DNA from 2 places in the Pediococcus pentosaceus ATCC 25745 genome. Region 1 is predicted to be linked to the other one. Evidence: predicted binding sites of a transcription regulator. Region 1 holds the regulator's gene; the other holds the start of a gene.
What was found. Region 1 encodes Rex, which represses fermentation and respiration genes when NADH is low (regulators of the CRP and FNR family bind a similar motif). Its sites were predicted from a motif close to TTGTGAANTANTTCACAA; they were not measured.
Positions count from the first base shown of each region.

Region 1 (7,776 bases):
TTTTCTAACTTGCTCTTCAATATTTTGACCATGATCTTCAATTTTTATTTCAAAATATTTTCCGACAGTTACAGCTTTAACATTTTCGTAGTTTAATCGATGTAACGCTGTTTTAATTGCTTCTCCTTGGGGATCTAAGATCGATTCTTTGTAAGTAACGTAAATTTTGGCGTTATCCATGAACTTCCTCCTGTGAATTATTCAAGCGATTTAAAACTTCCTGATAGACGGTCACTAAATCTCCAGTTTTTTTACGAAAAACATCTTTATCAAGTGATTCTTTAGTTGTTAAATCAACCAAGCGACATGAGTCTGGTGATATTTCATCTGCTAATACAATTTCGTCATCTGCGGTTTTACCAAATTCAACCTTAAAATCAACCAGTTGCAAATGGGCTTTAGCAAAGCGTTCTTTTAAAATTTGATTAATTTCTAACGCCATCTTTTCCAATCGTTGACTCTCTTCTAAGTCAATGATTTTCAACGCAATTGCTTTATTAGTATTAATAAATGGGTCATCTAATTCATCAGATTTATAAAAAAATTCCACAACAGGCTGGTCAAATGCTTGTAGATACGAAACATCAAACTTACGTTGGAAACTGCCTGATGCCGCGTTACGCACGACTACCTCTAGTGGAATAATTTTTACTTTACGATTCAATTGTTCGTTGTTTGAAAGTTTTTGGACAAAGTCCGTGTGAATCCCTTTTGCAACTAATTGCTCGAATAAAATACAATCGATTTGGTTATTCAATTCACCTTTACCAGCAATGTGATCTTTACGTTTTCCATTTAGGGCAGTTGCTTGATCCATATATTCAACCCACACCAAATCCTTTTCATCTGTATTGTAAAGTCTTTTTGCTTTGCCTTCTTTAATCAACGTGGTCTTCTTCATTATTTTATCTCCCAAATGTTTTCTGATTTAATTGAATCTAAGCTTTTTTGAATATCACCTAATATTGTGATGTGTCCCATTTTTCGATTCACTCGACTTTCGACTTTCCCATAGTCATGAAAATGCCAATCGGGTCTTTGAACTAACTTCTGACGAGCAGCTTCAAGGTGCTGCCCGAGAAGATTTACCATCACCGCTGGTGTAGTTTGTGTGACTTTTGGTAAAGCCAATCCACAAATACTCCGAATGTGGGCTTCGAACTGCGAAATATTACATGCTTCGATGGAATAATGTCCCGAATTATGTGGCCTTGGTGCCATTTCATTAACCAATAATTGGCCATTTTCTAGCATAAAAAATTCGATTCCTAAAACGCCCCTTAGTTCTAATTTCTGAGCAATTTTTTGAGCAATTTTTCGAGCATTATCTTGTACGTTTTGAGAAACCCGGGCTGGTACAATGCTTTGATGTAGAATGTGGTGCTGATGTTCATTCTCGGCTACTGGAAAACATTGGACGATTCCTTCGCGGCTGCGCGTTACCATGACAGATAATTCTTTAGTAAAATTTTGACGTTGTTCCAATATACATGGAGCTTGGGCTACTAAACGTTGTCCAGCAAGTAAATCCGCTTCGGAATTAATATCTTGTTGTCCATGTCCGTCGTAACCTCCTTCACTAGTTTTCAAAATGCTTGGATAACCTAATTTAGCAATTGCCATTTCTAAATCAGTAGGCTTTTCAACAACTTGATAGGAGGTAACCGGAATTCCATGACTACTCAAAAAATTTTTTTCTCGGATTCGGTCTCCAGTAATAGCTAGTAAGTTGGTTCCCTGCGGAATGGTTACCAATTCTTGTGCTACTTTCAAACTAGCTAAATCAACATTCTCAAATTCATAAGTTAAAACATCGCTCTGCTCCGCCATTTGCATTAAGGCGTGATGGTCAGTATATTCGGCTACAATCTGAAAATCACAAACTTGGCTGGTTGGGCAATCTCGCGTAGGATCTAGAACCCCCACCTTATATCCCATAGCTTTAGCCGCTAACGCCATCATTTGACCTAACTGTCCACCACCAATAATCCCAATTGTTGCCGGTGGTAAAATAATCCCTTTTTCAGAATTGCTTTTCACTCTCAATAGCCTCCTGAGTCTGTTTTTGACGGAATTCAATTAATTTTTCAGCAACTTTTTTATCGGTTAACGCTAAAATTTCAGCTGCTAATAAAGCGGCATTTTTAGCACCTGCACTCCCAATAGCCGTAGTCGCAACGGGGACTCCACTAGGCATTTGGACAATTGATAGTAATGAATCCATTCCGTGTAATGCATGACTTTCAATAGGAACCCCAATTACAGGTGAAATTGTGTTGGCTGCTAACATTCCCGGTAAATGAGCTGCTCCGCCAGCTCCTGCAATCAGCACGGCATATCCATTTTCTTGTGCTTGTTCACCAAACTTCTGTAATACTTTCGGCATCCGATGTGCTGAAATAATATGACGATCATAATCGACTTCAAATTCATCAAGTATATCTGTGGCCAGTTTCATGGTTGACCAATCAGAAATTGAACCCATAACTACTGCGACTTTTCTCATGACAATTCCCTTCCAAATTTAAATGCTGTATCAAATTTCAAGTTCAGTGTAACAAGTAAAATTAGTTTTATCAAGATATTTTACGAACTTTTTATTTTATTTTTTAATAAAAAGTTCGTTTTTTAAAAATAAACAGTTCGATACGTTAATTAAAAGCTCGGAAATTAATAAAAAAAAGCCTTAATGCAGTATTTAGCTACATCAAAGCTTTTTGGAAATTAATATAGTTTTAAAAAGCGATCTTTCCAAATATCTTCATAAAAATCGATTGTATCCTTAGCAGTCATAAATTCATTATCATAAGTTGTTGTACCATTTTTCTGCATTTGTAAGTTATAGCCTAGTCCATGCGCCATTTTAACTGTACTATCAATACAATATTGCGTTTGAGCCCCACAAATCTCGATTGAATGAATGTTTTTGCTTTTTAAAATTTTTTCTAAATTAGTGAGATAAAAAGAGTTAGCATGGGTTTTATCTACATAAATGTCTGTTATTTTGTTATTTATTTCAGGAAGAATTTTCCAATTAGTAGAGCCACACACTAATCCAACCTCGTTGTGCTGAATAAAAATAATCTCTTTTTCCTTTTTTCGATAACACTGAATTAATTGGTTTACTTGTAAAATTAATTTTTCTAAATGATCAATATCTGTTCTACCTCTGCATACTCCATTTTGTAAATCAATCACTAACAATGCATCTGAAGTTATCATACTTTCCACCTAGTTTTATTTTTAAAATACGCTTTTTTATTTATCTGTCAACAAATTTATGTTTTACAACTTCAGTTTCTTATGATAATATGATAATCAAATTAAAAATCAATGAAGACAAAAAGAGAGACGAGTAGAATTTATCATTCTGTCAGTGAGTTGGGATAAGTGGGAACCCAATCAGACCCTGATACTTTTGAATAACACTTTCTTAGTTTCTAACTGAAATAGCATAGGCTAAAGTAGGCTTAGACGTGACCGGTACGTTACCAATCGGAGGAGTATGTTTGTACTCTTATTGAGGTGGCTTATTAAATATAGGCAACTTGGGTGGTACCGCGGAAAGTCTTTCGTCCCTTGTCATGGATGAAAGGCTTTTTCTTTTATCCTTAAAATCTAATTTATTAAAGGAGAATCAATTATGGATTTAATTATTCCTGCATCATACGATCCAAAATTATCAGTACGTCAAACCCAAGAGGCCATTCGCTACATCCGCGAAACTTTTCAAGATGAATTTGGAAAAGAACTCAACCTCTCACGTCTCTCTGCACCAATGTTCGTTCCTAGTGCCACTGGGTTAAACGATAATTTAAATGGAGTTGAAACCCCAGTTTCCTTCTCTATGCAAGATATGCCTGAAACCAGCATCGAAATCGTCCACTCTCTAGCTAAATGGAAAAGAGTTGCTTTGAAACGCTTTGATTTCGAGATGCACAGTGGACTTTATACTAATATGAATGCCATTCGTAAAGACGAAGATCTTGATAATATTCATTCCATCTATGTTGATCAATGGGACTGGGAAAAAGTTATCGATCAAAGTGAGCGTAATCTAACTACCCTTAAAGAAACAGTTCAAACAATTTTTAAAGTAATCAAACACATGGAGCACGAAGTTTGGTATAAATATCCTGAAGCCGTCTATCATCTTCCTGATCAAATTCATTTTGTCACTACCCAAGAATTAGAGGATCGTTTTCCGAAATTAACTCCTAAAGAACGCGAGGACGCCATCTGTAAAGAACTGGGTTGCGTTTTCTTAATGCAAATTGGTGGGACGCTAAAAAGTGGTGAACGTCATGATGGACGCGCACCAGATTACGATGATTGGCAATTAAACGGCGATATTTTATTTTGGTATGAACCTCTTCAAAAAGCCCTTGAAATTTCTAGCATGGGAATCAGAGTTAGTGAAGAGTCGATGCTAAAACAACTAAAAATAGCTAACGCAGAGGATCGAATCCATCTCCCTTATCATCAAATGTTGTTGAATCATCAACTGCCCTACACCATTGGCGGTGGAATTGGTCAATCACGTCTTTGCATGTTGCTATTAGGTAAAGCCCATGTTGGTGAAGTTCAAGCTAGTGTCTGGCCTCAATCGATGATTGATCAATGTGAAGAAAATCAAATTCATATTTTATAAACTAAAATAAAAAAGCTATGACTTAATAAGCGACTTATCCGTCGTTTAGAAATTGAGTCATAGCTTTTTGTATTTTTTAATCTTGATCCATTGAGTAAATCAAGGCTTGTAATTCTAGAGATAAATCAACATCATGGATAGTTACATTATAAGGTACATCAATAATTTCAGTGGTGAAATTCATAATTCCTTTGATGCCTGCTTCTACAAGTAAATCGGTAACCCGTTGTGCTTGTGAATTAGGCACTGTTAAAATGGCTACTTCAATCTTCTCATCTCTAACACGTTGCTTGATTTCATTAATATCATAGACCGGAACTTCGCTTTGAATCGTACCTACTACCTCAGGATTAACGTCAAATGCCATTTTAATCCGAGCATTGCCCGTCTTATGAAACTTGAAGTTAATTAACGCATGCCCCAAATTACCTACACCAACAATGGCAACATTAGCAGCTGTATCTTGTTTTAAAACGTCGTTAAATAATTCCAATAAAATCTTCACATCATATCCATATCCACGTCGCCCCATTTGACCAAAATAAGAAAAATCACGACGTACGGTTGCAGCGTCGATTTTTAATAACCGTTCCAAAACGGCTGAAGAGACTTTATCTTCGCCTTTTTCATTTAGTTCACTCAAGCAACGGTAGTATAATGGTAAACGACGAGTTGTTGCCAATGAGATTTTATTATCATCCATTTTTTCTTCCACCTTTTCTACTGAATTACCTTTAATAATCCTGTTAACATTTTGGCATGAACTTGATTATTTTCCACAAAGTTATGAAGAACGACCATACCTTGTTTTTTCTTAACATTAAATGCGATAACCCCAGTTGGACTACTGCCATAAAATACGTCAGCATTGGCGCTAAAACGACTCCAACCAAGTGATTGCCCATCAATGTTGAATTTTTCCATCGTATCAAATAGCTGTGGATCAAGGACTTCTTTTCCTTGATAATTACCACGGTTTAACATCATTTCAACAAATACTGTTAAATCATTCAAGGTTGAAAATAATCCAGTGTAACCACTTTCTCCATTCAACAACAAGCCCAATTGATCTTCAACTTGTCCTTGGATTTGTCCTCGCTTAGCATCTTTTCTAGTTGGTACAAAGCGAGCCTTAGGACGGTTTAAATTAAAACCAGTATTAGTCATTGCTAGTGGATATAAAATGCGATCTTGAACAGCACGATCAATGGAACCGTCTACTGTTCGAATAATAATTCCTAGCACCACAAAGTTAAGTGGTGAAACTTGCATTTTTTCACCAGGTTTAAAATCTAGACCGACAGAATATAGTGCGTTAGTAAATTCGATTCCTGTAAAATGTTTCGATTTATTAACCGTTACTGGTAATCCACTAGTATGGGTTAATAAATGTAGAATCGTAATATCTCGATTTGAAAAACCAGGTAAATATTTAGTGACTGGATCTTTTAAGCCAATTTCTCGAATTGCAAGTAATTGAAAAATTCGAGTTGTGGTTGCAACTACCTCTGTCATTGTACTTAGGTCATAAATCATTGAAGGATCTAATAAAACGGCAGATGGTCCTTCTCCTTGGACACCTTCATAACGATTTTCAATTTCTTTTGGCGTAATCAAGCTATAGGAAGCACCATAAATATTATGATTTTCAATTTCCTTTTTAATAACTTGATGAACTTGATACATTTGCTCAGTCATATTTATTCACCCACTCTTTACTTAATTGCTTCTGGTTCCCAATCAAATTCTAAACTTGGATCAGCATTTAACGTCATATCAGCAAAAACTTGGTGTCGCATTAACATTTCACCAGCAGCACCAATCATTGCTCCATTATCACCACAAAGATCCAAAGGTGCCTTAACGAAATCTAAATGATTAAATTTTTCGCCAAGTTCTTTATCTAAAGTATCCCGTAAACCACGGTTAGCTGCAACTCCTCCAGCTAAAATTAATTGTTTTATTTCTAACTGCTCGCAAGCCCGAACCGTTTTAGCCGTGATAACATCTATCACGCTTTGTTGGAAGCTTGCTGCTAAATCTTTTTTACTAAGTTCTTCATTAATTTGATCTGCATGATGCACTGTATTAATAAAAGCACTCTTCAAACCACTGAAACTAAAATCAAAATTATCTTCGTGTTCCATTGCTCGTGGGAACTTGAAGATGTCTTCGCCTTGGTGAGCAAGTTCGTCGATTGCTTTACCCGCTGGATACTTCAAACCCATTACGCGCCCCACTTTATCATAGGCTTCACCGGCTGCATCATCACGAGTCTCACCGATAATTTTAAATTCATTTTCGGTTGGCATATATACTAGTTCTGTATGACCCCCCGAAACAAGGAGAGCTAAGGCTGGAAAAACAATGGGTTTTACAAAACGTGCAGCGTAGATATGTCCAATCATGTGATTAACTGGGATTAATGGTAATTCATTTGCAAAAGCAAAAGCTTTAGCAGCTGAAACGCCCACTAAAAGTGCCCCAACTAATCCGGGTCCATACGTAACTGCTACAGCATCGAGGTCCTCTTTACGTACTTCAGCTTGCTTTAAGGCTTGTTCAATGCAGATGGTAATTTGCTCGATATGATGGCGACTGGCAACTTCCGGAACCACCCCGCCAAAGCGCTGATGGCTATTAATTTGTGTTGCAATTATGTTAGATAAAATAATGTCACCATTTTTAATAACTGCAACACTAGTTTCATCACAACTTGATTCGATTGCTAAAATTAAACTAGTTTGATCCACGATATCCTCCTCGCCACTTCGACAAATCTAATGTCATATCAATTGCATCTTCATGATCGCCGAAATAATACCTCTTCTTGATTCCTGTCTTTTCAAAACCAATCTTTAAATATAATGCTTGAGCTGTAATATTACTTTTTCTTACTTCTAAAGTGATTGATTTGTATTCAATAAATTGAGCTTTTTTAATAATCGACTCAATTAGAAACGATCCAATACCACGGTTTTGATATTCCGGTAAGATAGCTACATTAGTAATGTGCGCCATTTTACTACGATCATCAAAAGAAGCTCCGATAAAGCCCAACAGTTGGTCATTATGCCTAATAACTAAATATAATCGGTCTAATTTTCTTCGCAATTCGTTGGCAA
Region 1 is NC_008525.1:1,439,216-1,446,991, forward strand. It holds gene purS (phosphoribosylformylglycinamidine synthase subunit PurS) at 1-180, opposite strand, end outside; gene purC (phosphoribosylaminoimidazolesuccinocarboxamide synthase) at 173-901, opposite strand; gene purK (5-(carboxyamino)imidazole ribonucleotide synthase) at 901-2,040, opposite strand; gene purE (5-(carboxyamino)imidazole ribonucleotide mutase) at 2,024-2,506, opposite strand; gene PEPE_RS07115 (cysteine hydrolase family protein) at 2,725-3,222, opposite strand; T-box leader at 3,334-3,583, shown strand; gene asnA (aspartate--ammonia ligase) at 3,644-4,651, shown strand; gene PEPE_RS07125 (redox-sensing transcriptional repressor Rex) at 4,728-5,354, opposite strand; gene PEPE_RS07130 (serine hydrolase domain-containing protein) at 5,372-6,349, opposite strand; gene tsaD (tRNA (adenosine(37)-N6)-threonylcarbamoyltransferase complex transferase subunit TsaD) at 6,367-7,404, opposite strand; gene rimI (ribosomal protein S18-alanine N-acetyltransferase) at 7,391-7,776, opposite strand, start outside.

Region 2 (7,776 bases), 590 kb from region 1:
CATCGCGCGCCGAATTAATAAAAGGCAATACCAAAGTAGTCATTGAATCTTCTGCCAATCCATTTTTAACAAATGGATCATAAGCCAGTACCCGTTCGTTTGCATAAACACTTTCTGTGGCACTTTCACCAACGTTCTTTTCGTTAAAGCCGTCCTCTTCATTAGGACCATCACTTTCATCCCCATTCGGCGTAGAAGTATAACGATAACCGCTTGCTGGTAAAGGCACCGTCAACCCATTGTAGGGCGATGTATAAGTTTCTTTACGCCCGCTAACTGCTGGTTGTACCAAAAAACGCTTTGGATGAATAGCAATTAGGCGGTCTTCATTTCTAGAAATATACGTCGCTCCATCTAGGGAAGCTGCTTTTCCTACCATGATTGAGGTACATGCTGACAATTCGATTCGATCTTCCATAATATTCTCCTTCGTAAATTTAAGAAATCCGTTTAATAATTTGTTCGTTTTCTTCCAGATGATTTAAATATAACCACAAACGACTGTATAAATACTCGTTAGCTTCGGTAAATTTATGACCTAAATTTTGCCCAATCTCATAGACACTCCGCTTACCATTTACTTGTTGAAATACGAAGCTCCCATATTCGTCCAAATCTAAATAAGTATTTTCGGGAATTTTAAAATTAAGCTTGCGGAAAAATCTTTGAATCCAATGATCTTGTGGCTTAATAATTGTAATAATTCCTTGTTTTAGTTCGTAGTCCACTCGTGGATTCTTTTCAAATACAATCTCCCGTAATTCATCATCTGTTAACTGATACTCATCCCTCGTTTTCATCACTTGGTTTCCGATCTTCTACCTTTTTAATCATGTAAAGTGGTACAACAATGGCAACCGCTAATACAATTAAGATTATGATTCCCATCGCATTTCCGGCGGCAAAACCTTTAGGTGATACATCTTTAAGCAAACCAGTCACGTGTAGAATAATACCAATCAAACCAATGATTGAGCCCCCAGCGATTAAACCTGAAGAAAGACTGACACCACTTTGGATTCTTTTAGCTTTTAATGCTTCTCCCTTAGTTGTCTTATCTACAATCAATTTAAGCAACGCTCCCACTAAAATGATCGAAGTAGTCGAAATTGGTAAGTAGAAACCTAAAGCCACCGTCATAATTGGTAAATCTAGCATCCATAAAACAATCGCCATTACTATTCCGACAATGACCATAATCCATGGTAAATTTCCCGACATAATTCCCGTTGTTAGCGTTGCAATCAAATTGGCTTGGGGTAATCCAAATGGTGGGTTAGAACCGGTCACCTGTAATTGTGGAGCTAGGATCACGGTTGTTCCTACGACCGTAAATACCCCCACAATTCCGGCAATCATGTAGTATTTCATCATCTCACGATTGGAACCACCAATCATATAGTTAACTTTTTGGGTCTGCATATAACCCCCACCAACCGAGATTGCGGTAACAATGAAAACCCCAAATAGCAATAAGATTTCACTGTAGTTCTGATTTGTCCATCCCATTGATACAAAGGCCAAAGTCATAATTACCAATGAAGCAATAGTCATCCCTGACACCGGCGCGTTCGAGCACCCGATGGTTCCTGCTAAACGGGCCGAAACAATTACAAATAATAAAGCTAATAATAGTGAAAGAATTCCACCAATAAGAGCAACTAAAAATGAACCTGAAATAATAAAACCAGCGACAAAAATTAAAATTACCGACAACATCAATGCAATCACACCTAGGGCATTCTTTTCTTCCGTAGCGCTATTGCGAGCGTTGATTACTTTTTTAATTGAAGTCCAGATTACGGGAATCAACTTGATTGCTCCAATGATTCCTCCGCAAAGCATCATTCCAGCCCCAATATACTTGACGTACGATCCAGCGACATCATCCACACCCATTTGTGAAATATGCAAAGCTGCATTATTCCAAACGTGAGCACTTCCGCCAGCCATTTGGGTAAAGTAGCTTACCAACGGAACTACCGCAAAGTTTGAAAGAATCGATCCCGCAAACATCGTTAAAGCTACATCAATTCCAACTACAAAACCGATTCCTGCTAACATCGGATTGACTTCAGTAGACATTTTCCAACGATAAAATGAATTTCCGGTGTAAGTAATCATATTGTTTAGCCACCCGAAAACTTGGGTCGTAACCATGGTAATCAAACCACCAATTCCGAAACCAATTCCTAAGAATTTAAGTGAATCGCCACCACTTTCTGAGGCCACTAACGCTTCCGTAATTGCCATTGATTCGGGATAAGCTAGACGTCCATGTTCTTCTACAATCAGATAATTTTGTACTAACGAAGCACTCCCAATGGCAAATAACACGGCTAAAATTCCCACCATCATTCCGGTCCAAAAATTAACGTGCCCGCCAATTAAAATAATGGCTGGTAAAACGTAAATCATTCCACTGGCAATGGCTTCACCACCGCTCGACATGCCTTGCAGTATATTTTTGCCTAAAATTCCTTTTTTTCTGGCAAAAATACTAACCAATCCTGATCCAATAATTGAACCTGGAATTCCTGCGGCGACCGTTAATCCAGCTTTCATCCCTGAATAAGCCGTTGATGCACCAAAAATAATAGCTAAAATAATCCCCATGATTAAGATGGCTGGACTACCACCTCGTTGCTTTTTAGTGACATACGGTACATGTTTACCGCTTTTTTGCTCCTTATTTTTTGCCAATTTGATTCCCTCTTTCACTCACAAAATATTAATTACCCAATGGCACCTTTATGCGTATCAACAGGAGTAAAGAAGTGATCAATAATCTGTGAAACTCGCTGTAGATCCACATTTCCACCGGAAACTAAAGCTACAACCTTCTTATCTTTAGTCCATTTTGGATCAATCTTACCTGCTTCTAAAGCGGCCGTTGGCAATGCTCCTGCTCCTTCAGCAACCACCTTGGTTCTCTGCATTAAATCTTTCATCGCTTTTGAAATTTCTTCTTCACTAACCAAGACAATCTCATCCACTAGTTTGGAAACAATCCCAAATGTAATATTACCTGGGGTTGCTACATCAGTTCCGTCTGCTAGCGTAAAATCTTGGTGATGTTTAACAATTTTGCCTGCATCAACAGACGCCTTCATGCCATGCACATTTTCCGATTGAACTCCGACGATATGAATTGAAGGATTGATTGATTTTAAAGCCGTGGCGATTCCTGAAATTAGACCACCGCCCCCGACTGGAACTACAACGGTTTCTACATCCACTAAATCTTCTAGAATTTCCAAACCGATAGTTCCTTGTCCAGCACAAATTAAAGCATCATTAAACGGATCTACAATGGTTTTTCCTTCTTTTTCAGCTCTTTCTCGCATCCATTCGTGAGCGTCATCAAAAGTTGCGCCATGAATATCTACTTCCGCTCCATATCCTCGGGTTGCATCGCGCTTCATTTGGGGCGCCTCATCCGGCATCACTACCGTAGTTTTAATTCCCAGCAACTTACCGGTCAAAGCTACTCCTTGTGCATGATTTCCAGCTGAAGCTGTAATTACGCCTCGTTGTTTTTCTTCTTCATTCAAGTGGTTAATTTTGTTATTCGCCCCTCTAAATTTAAAAGAACCGGTTAATTGCATATTCTCTAATTTTAAATAGACATCCCCATGGACAACGTTGTTGCTCAAAAACATGGACTTAACTAATGGTGTCCGACGCGCATATTTTTTAATAACCTCGCGGGCTTCTTCAATCTGGTTTAGATTTAATAAATTATCGGTTGCTGCTACAACTTGGTTTCTGGGTTCTTTCTCTACTAACATCAACGCCACCCCCTTTTTATAGTTTCAGTTCAGTATATGGAAGATTCAAGGAGTCTGCCAAACCTTGATTAGTAATTTTTCCTTCATACAGGTTAATCCCAGATGCTAATGCTGGATCATTTTTACCAGCAGCTTCAATCCCCTGATCGGCTATTTCCAATAGATAATCTAAATTACCGGCAGCCAAAGCCATCGTGGATGTCCGTGGAACTGCTCCTGGTTGATTAGGTACAGCATAGTGAATTACACCATCTTTAATAAAAATTGGATCGTCAATCGTCGTTGGATGGTCAATGGTTTCTACCGTTCCGCCTTGATCAATTGCAATATCAACGATGACTGAGCCCTTCTTCATCTTTTTGACCATCGATTCTTTAACCAACTTGGGTGGCCGAGAACCTGGAATTAAAATGGTCGATATAAATAAATCAGCATCTTTGATTTCTTGGGCTAAATTTGCTTCATTTGACTTAACGACTCGAACTTTTTTACCTTTATATAATTTTTGGAGCTGTTGAATTCTCTGGTCGTTCAATTCAATAATTACCACTGAGCAACCTAATCCCAGTGCTGTATCTGCTGCACCGGTAGCAGCGTTACCGCCACCAAAAATTACAACATTACCCGCTGAAATCATGCCTGGAATTCCTGACAATAAAATACCAGCGCCTTGATGTTGCGCTTCTAAATAATATGCTCCCATGATTACTGAGCGGCGCCCTGCAATTTGGCTCATTGGTGCTAACAGTTCTAGTTTTCCATCTTTGACAATCGTTTCACCACCAATTGCCGTTACTCCTGCTTGCATCATAGCTTCCACGGTAGCTTTTGCAGAGGCTAAATGCTGGAAGCCCCAAACAATCTTACCCTTTTCAAAATATTGATATTCTTCTTCGTCAGGCTCCTTAACTTTAATACACAACTTAGCCTTCCAAGCTTCCGCATGAGAAACAATTTTTCCTCCTGCATTTTCAAATTCTTCATTGGAAAATCCGGCACCAATTCCTGCATCGCGCTCCACAAGAACTTCATTTCCAGCTTCTACCATCTTTTGCACATTTTCAGGTGTGGCTGCTACCCGTCCTTCGCCTTCTTTTTGCTCCTTAATTACAGCAATTTTCATAAAGACACTTCCTTAGAATTTAATTATTTACATGTGTAGTATTGCACAAAGTTAACCAAAATAAAAGGTATCTCCCTTAAAAAAACATTTGTTTCTTTAATTATGTATACTCAAAAAATTTTTTAACCACCAAAAATGCCACGAAAGATTTCTCTTTCGTGGCATTGAATAAATTATTTTTAAGATTTAAATCTTACTGTAAAGCATTATTTGATGTTAACGTATGTCAAACCAAACATGTTGCTAAGGTCTTGTAATTGTTCAGCATCAATTGCAAATGAAAGAACTGTATGGTGTCCACCACCAAGTGTTAGCCAGCCTTCAGCACCTTGCTTCCAACCTTGTTTTGGAGTCCAAAGTTGTTTTGCGACTGGTAGATATGGTGTTTCTTTTTCAGTCTTGTTACCAGTAACATCATATGACATAAGTTTGAATTCGTCGCCATAGTCAGCCATTGTAACGTCAACAGCGTCACCTTCCATACCTGTAAATACAAAACGAGCAGGGTCTTCTTTACCGCCAATGTCCAATGGGTGTACTTCAACACGTGGTGTGTCACTGGCGATTGATGGGTCAACTTCAAGCATATGTGATCCAAGGATTGCTTCATGACCTTCACGAAGATCAAGTGTGTAATCTTCCATAAATACAGTTTGCTTGTTGTGAGCCATAATCTTCAATAAGCGGTCCAAAGCAGCTGTCTTCCAGTCACCTTCGCCAGCAAATCCATAACCTTCAGCCATCAACATTTGTGCTGCTAAACCTGGTAATTGTTCCAAACCAGCTAAGTCTTCAAAGTTAGTTGTGAATGCTGTATATCCACGGTCATCCATGAACTTCTTCAAACCGAAATATTCACGAATTTGATACTTAGTATTGTGTTCGAATTTTTCGGAAGAGTTTTGACCTTCTACAAAGTTGTAGTCATTCTTCATTTCTTCGTACTTCTTGTCAATGTCTTCGTCAGAAACGGCATTAACTTCTTCAACTAGGTCTGCAACACCCCAGTAATCAACTGTCCAGCCAAACTTGATTTGAGCTTCGATCTTGTCACCGTCTGTAACAGCAACGTTACGCATCTTGTCGGCGAAAGTTACGACCTTGATACCGTATGATTCGTTGTATGCAACAGCAACATCCATCCACTTAGCAATTTGTTTTTGAATGCCTTCATCACCCCAGTAACCTGAGATAATCTTGTTGTTCTTACGTAGACGAGCGTTGATGAATGCATATTCACGGTCACCATGAGCTGATTGGTTCAAGTTCATGTAATCAAAGTCAATTGTGTCATATGGAATGTGGTTCAAGAATTGAGTTGCTAAGTGTAGCAATGGTTTTTGGAGTAATTCTGTACCACGAATCCAGTTTTTAGCTGGCGAGAAAGTGTGCATCCATGTAATCACACCTGCAACTTTATCATTGTAGTTAACTTCTTTCATTACCTCTGTAATGTTTTCAGCTGTTGTGGCAACTAGCTTGAATTTAACTGGGTAAGGCAATTTCTTTGATTCGTTTAACTTATCAACGATTTCTTTTGCATCTTTTTCTACAGAGCGTAGTGTTTCTTCACCATATAGGAATTGACTACCTGTAACAAACCAAAATTCATAATCTTGTACTTTTTTCATGATAAAAATCTCCTTATTTTTTAGTTTTTTTATTTTCTTGCTGCATGTTCTTTAGACTTAGCATTTTCTTGACCGTAGTAGGCATTCTTACCATGCTTACGGTAATAATGTTTATCTAACAAATATTGAGGAACTTCAATATTTCTTCTAGTCATTTGAAGAGCGTGGTAATCAATTTCTGAAGCAACTTCCAAAACCTTTGCATTGTAAACCGCTTTGTCAGGCGTCTTACCCCAAGCAAATGGTCCATGTTGGCTAACCAAAACAGCTGGAACTGCTTCTGGATCAATCTTACGTTCCTTGAATGTCTTAACAATTACCTTACCAGTATTTTCTTCATAACCGCCTTCAATCTCTTCTTTAGTGAGTGCCGGAGTTACCGGCACGTCGCCGTAGAATGTATCAGCATGGGTTGTACTTAAAGCTGGTACATCAATTTCTGCAGCGGCAAAGGAAACAGCCCATGGAGAATGGGTATGTACAATCCCACCGATTTCTGGGAATTCGTTATACAAAACCGTATGCGTTGGTGTGTCACTAGAAGGATTCATTTCACCTTCCACAACTTCACCCTTCAAATTTACTACTACCATATCTTCTGGTTTCAACTTGTCATAGTCGACTCCAGATGGTTTGATAACGAATAGACCTTTTTCGCGGTCAATTCCTGAAACGTTACCCCAAGTAAAGGTAACTAAATCTAATTTAGGAAGTTGCATGTTTGCTTCGTAAACTTCCTGTTTTAACTTCTCTAACATTAACCTTATCCCTCCTAAATTACTTCTCCAGCTTGAGCTTCAACTGGTAAGCCTGCTACATATTCCTTAGTGAATTCGTCATATGCTTCAACGCCCTCTGGTTCGGGGCTCAAGGTCATACTTTCAGGATTACTAAAGACGTTGGTGTCTAGATAATCACTTAAGCTTTGGCCATTACTGTCGCTAGCAAACATTGCTAGGACTGCCATTCCCCATGGTCCACCTTCGCCAGCGTTAGCCATTACAGTAATCGGAATATTAAGCGCATCCGATAAAACTTGTTGAGCAACTACTGGAGTACGGAATAATCCACCTTGAGCAATCATGACATCCGTCTTGATATCTTCTTCATTGCTAAGGATATCCATACCAATTTTTAGTGGTGCAAACGCAGAATAAAGTTGAGTTTGCATAAAGTTTGGTAGGTTGAAATTACTATCCGACTTACGAACAAATAATGGTCGTCCTGCTTT
Region 2 is NC_008525.1:194,635-202,410, reverse strand. It holds gene PEPE_RS00830 (C69 family dipeptidase) at 1-418, opposite strand, end outside; gene PEPE_RS00825 (PqqD family peptide modification chaperone) at 438-800, opposite strand; gene PEPE_RS00820 (OPT/YSL family transporter) at 784-2,703, opposite strand; gene tdcB (bifunctional threonine ammonia-lyase/L-serine ammonia-lyase TdcB) at 2,736-3,791, opposite strand; gene ald (alanine dehydrogenase) at 3,808-4,914, opposite strand; gene araA (L-arabinose isomerase) at 5,121-6,545, opposite strand; gene PEPE_RS00800 (L-ribulose-5-phosphate 4-epimerase) at 6,575-7,303, opposite strand; gene PEPE_RS00795 (xylulokinase) at 7,318-7,776, opposite strand, start outside.
Region 2: the regulator Rex is predicted to act here: its motif matches at 4,946-4,963, upstream of ald (alanine dehydrogenase).